Regions from separate parts of the Streptomyces sp. NPDC052114 genome, predicted to be linked through region 2. Evidence: riboswitches for the same ligand, from Rfam matches in the RefSeq annotation. Region 2 holds a riboswitch; the other holds the start of a gene.
What was found. A riboswitch is a leader RNA that binds a small molecule or an ion and turns the genes downstream of it on or off. The one in region 2 is predicted to bind S-adenosylmethionine.
Positions count from the first base shown of each region.

Region 1: another riboswitch for S-adenosylmethionine. It lies ahead of thrC (threonine synthase); the one in region 2 lies ahead of AB0L89_RS05325 (hypothetical protein).

Region 1 is NZ_JBFAWC010000020.1:78,971-82,090, reverse strand. Features, by position in the region: gene AB0L89_RS33905 (hypothetical protein) at 1-805, opposite strand, end outside; gene AB0L89_RS33900 (glucosyl-3-phosphoglycerate synthase) at 880-1,851, opposite strand; SAM riboswitch class I at 2,008-2,156, shown strand; gene thrC (threonine synthase) at 2,150-3,120, shown strand, end outside.
Region 2 is NZ_JBFAWC010000002.1:259,495-262,614, reverse strand. Features, by position in the region: gene AB0L89_RS05335 (GNAT family protein) at 1-255, opposite strand, end outside; gene AB0L89_RS05330 (SDR family oxidoreductase) at 288-1,019, opposite strand; gene AB0L89_RS05325 (hypothetical protein) at 1,119-1,457, opposite strand; SAM riboswitch class IV at 1,502-1,611, opposite strand; gene AB0L89_RS05320 (radical SAM protein) at 1,701-3,059, opposite strand.

The DNA.
Region 1 (3,120 bases), on a different contig from region 2:
TGGATCCTGCCGGGGCCGCGGCCCGCCTGGTCGAGCGCTGGATGACGTGGCCGCCCCAGATGTAGACGTTGCGGCGGTCGGGCGCGTACTGCTCGTTCGGCCCGTCGTACTTGTAGACGACGGTCAGCGACCAGCCGCCGACGCAGCCCTGTCCGTTCGGCGCCCAGACGTTGCCGACGGCGACCTCGACGGGGCTGCCGGTGGCGGCGCCCGCGAAGGAGGAGGTCACGTCGGCCTCGGCGGTGTAGTAGTGCGGGCCCTGCGTGGTGTTCGGGGTGCGGACGGCGTTCTGGACGTCCACCGTGGACTGCGTGCCGCCGCCGACGCGGATGACCGGGCGGGTGGTGAGCGGGTCGCCGGGGGCCGGGTCGACGGGCGCGTTGCCCTCGCGGTTGAGGTCGCAGATGTTGCGGACGGTGTTGCCGAAGCGGTGCGTGCCCGCGTTGCCGCCCCAGAACAGGCGCGCGTAGTCGACCTTCGCGCCGGGCGGGACGGTCACCTGGCCGGTGCTGGAGTCGAAGGTGCCGGTCAGGCCGGCCACGTCGATGCGGCGCTCGACGAAGTTGTTGTTGTTCTTGGTGCCCTTGGCCTGCTGGGTCTCCTTGCAGGCGGCGGCCACGTCGGCCGGGCTCGTCGGGCAGTCCAGGACCGTGTTGCCGATGGTCTTGAAGTCGCCGTACAGCGATTCGTCGTAGCGCTTGGCGAAGGGCTCGACGATCTCCGCGGCGGCGGGCGTGGCGGTCGCGGTGAGCACCCCGGCCGCGACGGTGGCGGTGGCGAGCGTCAGTCCGCCCGCCCGCCGCATGGCTCTCATTGCATGTCTGGCATGTCTGACCCACATAAAGGGGCAATGTAGGCAAAACGCATGATCATGGCCGGTTACGCCACGCGACGGTGGGCATACTCGGCGATATCGGTCATAGGGGGGCGTTCTTCCGTGTCGATCGCGTACGTCCGCGGCTCGAACCCGTGCTCGCCCCGCTCGAACTGCGTCAGCTCGGGGCGTACGAGATGACCGCGCGCCAGCCGCAGCTGCGCCGTCCGGTAGATCGCCGCCGCCATCCGCCCGAGCGCCTGCCCGTCCTGGTGCCGGTGCCTGCGCACCCCCACGTCCACCTGCGCCAGCGCGTCCAGGCCCACCGTGTGCAGCGCGTCCACGAGCAGCCCCAGCTCCACGCCGTACCCCACGGGGAACGGCAGCCGCTCAAGGAGCGACCTGCGCGCCGCGTACTCACCGCCCAACGGCTGTACGAACCCCGCCAGTTGGGGCCAGTGCATGTTCAGCAGGGGCCGCGCCATCAGCTCGGTCACCCGCCCGCCCTGCCCCGCCGCCCGGCCCGCACCGGGCGCGTCGAACTCCGCGCCGAGCGGCCGGTCGTACATCGCCTTCACGAAGTCCACGTCCGGATCGGTCAGCAGCGGACCCACGATCCCCGAGACGAAGTCCGCGGAGAACTCCTTCAGGTCCGCGTCGACGAACGCCACCACGTCACCGTCCGTGACGAGCAGCGAGCGCCACAGAACTTCACCCTTGCCGGGGACGGGCGTGAGCCGCGGCAGGATCTCGTCCCGGTGGACCACCTTGGCGCCCGCGGCCGCGGCGACCTCCGCCGTGCGGTCCCGCGACCCGGAGTCGATCACCAGCAGCTCGTCGACCAGCGGGGCCCGCTCGACCAGCTCGCGGCGGATCACCGAGACGATGTCGCCGACCGTCTCCTCCTCGTCCAGCGCGGGCAGCACGACGCTCACCGAGGTGCCGGACGCGCGCTTGGCGGCCACGAGGCGCTCCAGCGGGCGGTCGGCCACGGACCAGGAACGCCTGCTCAGCCAGCGCTCGACCTCTTCCAGCACGGTCAGGGTCCTCCCGTATGTGATCCATCTCGCGGTTCGGACGACTATCTCAAGGGTCCAGGGCTTCGGTTACAGTCTTGAACAACGCCGGTGACCATCGCATGTCGGGGTCGCCGCCGCGTTCAGGATCGACAACTGAAACCCACAATCGAATACCGCTCATCCAGAGGGGCAGAGGGATACGGCCCGTTGAAGCCCCGGCAACCCTCCAGCCGGTCTCGTCGCGATCAAGCGCCGCGAGGCTCCCGGCTAGGGAAGGTGCCAATTCCGTCTCGCGGCGAGATGCGTCGCGAGGAAGATGAGGAGAAAGGGCCTCGCCTCCATGGCTGTGCAGACTGTCGCCACCCCTTCCGCCGACGCCACCGTCGACCTCGGACCCGCCTCCGGCCTGTCCTGTCGCGAGTGCGGCACCACGTTCCCGCTGGGTCCGATCTTCGCCTGTGTCGAGTGTTTCGGCCCCCTCGAAGTCGCGTACGACCTGCCGCTCGGCGACCCGGAGGCCCTGCGCAAGCGGATCGAGGCGGGCCCCGCCAACATCTGGCGCTATGCCCCGCTGCTGCCCGTCCCCGCCGACGTGGCCGAGAAGCCCAACCTCAACCCCGGCTGGACCAAGCTCGTCAAGGCCGACAACCTCGCCCGTGAACTCGGCGTCGAGCCGGGCAAGTTGTTCGTCAAGGACGACTCCGGCAACCCCACGCACTCCTTCAAGGACCGCGTCGTCGCGCAGGCGCTCGAAGCGGCGCGCGCCTTCGGCTTCACCACCCTGTCCTGCTCCTCCACCGGCAACCTCGCCGGCGCCGTCGGCGCCGCCGCCGCCCGCGCGGGCTTCCGCTCCTGCGTCTTCATCCCGCACGACCTGGAGCAGGGCAAGGTCGTCATGGCCGCGGTCTACGGCGGCGAGCTCGTCGGCATCGAGGGCAACTACGACGACGTGAACCGCTTCTGCTCCGAGCTCATCGGCGACCCGCTGGGCGAGGGCTGGGGCTTCGTCAACGTGAACCTGCGGCCGTACTACGGCGAGGGCTCCAAGACCCTCGCGTACGAGATCTGCGAGCAGCTCGGCTGGCAGCTGCCCGACCAGCTGGTCATCCCGATCGCCTCGGGCTCGCAGCTCACGAAGATCGACAAGGGTCTGAAGGAGCTCATCGCGCTCGGCCTGGTCGAGGACAAGCCCTACAAGATCTTCGGTGCCCAGGCCGAGGGCTGCTCGCCGGTCTCCGCCGCGTTCAAGGCCGGTCACGACGTCGTGCGCCCGCAGAAGCCGAACAC
Region 2 (3,120 bases):
GGCGGTGTGACCGACGATCTCGCCGTCGCCGACGAGCACCCAGTGCGCGGACCGGCCCGCCCGGCCGTCCGCCAACTGCGCCCGGACCCGGTCGGCCTGGCCCTGCGTGGTGAAGAAGGCCTCGGGCCTGGCCGGGTCCCAGGGGTCCAGGTGCGCGCGGTTGCGCCGGTAGGCGCGCGCGAGCGCGGGGGCGTCGTCGAGCGTGACGGGCCGGATCACGACGTCCGGGGTGAGGGTGGCCGCTCCACTGATCATGCGCCCAGCGTACGAGGGGCCACCCCGGGGCGTCAGCGCCCGCCCGCGACCCTCAGCACCGTGCCCGTCGTGTACGAGGCGTCCTCCGACAGCAGCCAGGAAACGGCCGCCGCGATCTCCGACGGCAGGCCCGAGCGGCCCAGCGGAATGCCGGACGCGAGCTTCGCGGGACGCTCGGGGTCGGCGTGGAACTCGGTCCAGATCACGCCGGGGGCCACGGCGTTGACGCGGATGCCGTCGCCCGCGACCTCCTTGGACAGGCCGACGGTCAGCGTGTCGACGGCGCCCTTGGCGGCGGCGTAGTGGACGTACTCACCGGGCGAGCCGAGGGTGGCGGCGGCCGAGGAGATGTTCACGATCGCGCCGCCGCCGTTCGCCGTCAGGTCCCGCACCGCGCGCCGGGCGCAGAGCAGATAGCCGAGCACGTTCACTTCGAGCGCGCGGCGCATGCCCTCGGCGTCGGCGTCGGCGAGCGGGCCGACGGGGCCGCTCACCCCGGCGTTGTTGACCAAGCCGGTGACCGGGCCGAGTGCGGCGGCGGAGTCGAAGAGGCGGTCGACGTCCGCCTCGTCTGCGGTGTCGACCCGGACGGTGACGCAGCGGCGGCCGGCGGCGCGGACCGCCTCGGCGGCCTTCTCGGCCGCGGCCTCGTCCGAGCGGTAGCCGATGACGACGTCGTGGCCGTCCTCGGCGAGACGGGCGGCGACAGCGGCGCCGATGCCTCGGCTGCCGCCGGTGACGACGGTGACGGGGTGGTGCTGCACGGGAGACCTCCGGCTGTGGGTGGCTGACTGTCGCGCCCGCCCGGACGCGGGGATCACCCGCGTCCGGTGCGCCGCCATCCTACGAACCGGTGATCTTCGTCAGCGGCCGGGGGCGTGCGGGGCCACGCAGACCAGCGTGGTGGCCGCCCCGTCGCCGCGCAGCCGCAGCAGGTTCCAGCGGGGCTGCCACTGCGCCAGGCCCCGGTGCTCGCGCAGCAGGCGGCGCAGCCGCTCGGGGTCGTGGGTCCACAGGGCGGCGGGCACGCCGCGGGTCGGGCCGAGCACATGGAGGGTGATCCGGCCGTCGTCGGCCACGTCGTGCGAGGACAGCAGGACGTCGGTCACGGTGCCGGGGTCGGCCGCGCTCTTGCGGGCCTGGATCCAGTGGACCCGATGGCCGGGCTCGTAGGTGTCGCAGGTGTCGTGCGCGTGCGTCATGGAACGCCTCCGGAGTCGTGGACCCCGGGTGTCACCGACCCGGCGATCCGCCGTTCCCCGTGCGCGTCGCACGGGGCGGGTCGTCACCCGGGGCACCCGCGACGGAGCGGGGTGCCGTCCAGCGAGCCGGGGCTTGGCGCTGGAACTCGTGACCCGCCCCGACCGTAACACGGGGCTCCGGAGGGCGGCGCGGAGTTTCCGGCGGGCCCGCGCGGGCCCGCCGAGAACGGTCTCAGGCGGCTCTCAGTCGGCCTTCGCCGGCACGACCGCGTCCTCGGGAGCGGCCGCCTCCGCGGGCAGGCTGTCCATGAAGGAGCTGACCGAGAAGACCGCGTTGCCGGGTCCCGCGGGGCCGTAACCGGGCGGCGAGGAAAGGCCGTTGGACTCCATCGTCGCGCGGTAGGCCTCAAGGAGCCGCACGTGGTACTCCAGCGGCGCGCCCTGCGGATTTGCCTTGCCGAGCGGCGTCGTGGGCTCCGGGCACCAGGTGGTGAAGCGGGGCGTGATGCCGCGCGACATGAAGTACTCAAGACCTTCGACGGTGGAGTCGATGGCCTCGTCGACGGTCTTGAAGCCGAACGGCTCGGCCATCTCCACGCCCGCCACGAAGTTGGGGATCACGTTGCGCGGGCCGAACACCTCGGCGGAGTCCAGGATGCGGCGGTGCCACTCGTCACGGCCGACGTAGCGCTCCTTGCCGGGGCAGTAGCGCTCGAAGAGGTACGGGTCCCACACCTCGTAGTTGGGGTGGTAGATCCGCACGCCGTAGTCGTGGAAGCGCTGCACGTCCGCCTTGGGCAGGGCCTGCGCGACGACCTTGCCGATCCAGCGGCCGGGGAAGCGCTCCTCGATGGCCTTGGCGTACTGGCCGTAGAAGTCGGCCTCGTCCTTGCCGCCGACCTTCGAGGTGACGGCGCCGCCGGTCAGCGTGTACGCGGTGGAGGACTTGTTGGTGTCGTACTTGTCGATGATGGCGAGCGCCTCCAGGACCTCCTCCACCGGCTTCACTCCGGTGTAGGGGCGTCCCGCCGCCTTGTGCTGGCGCCAGTTGTGGTTGATGTCGCAGTACTGGCACTCCTCCTTGGCGCCGAAGTACTGGCAGACCCGGAAGACCGTCAGATAGATCAGGTAGCCCCACTGGATGGTGGGTGCCACCTCCATCACGGACTTGCCGTTCTCCAGCGTGTGCCGGTAGTAGTCCGGCATCGGCGGCAGGCCGACGTCGGAGATGCGCACGCCGTCCAGGTAGAGGCCGAGCACGCCGTTGTCGTCGGCGGCGACGCGGTAGGGCGAGGACGGGTTCACGCGGACGGAGACGACGGTGCGGCGCAGTTCGTAGGGGCCGCCGGTGAGGACGATCTCCTCCGGCGGGCGGCGCAGCGCGGCGGCGCCCAGCTCGGGCAGCGTGCCGTGGTCGAAGGAGAAGATGAAGTACGACTTCGGCTTGACGTCACCGTCTTCGTTGTCGCTGAGTGCCGACTCGTCGAAGGCGATGCCGCCGCGCAGCAGATCCTCCTTGATCACGGCTTCCCGCGGCACGTGCGGGAACCGCTCCATGAGTGACTCGATGAGCTGGGTACGGCTCTCGCTGCGGCTTGGCATGGGCCGGGCACCTCGGATCCTTGTCGTCGATCTGTCCCGTCCACGCTAATACCCGAGCGAT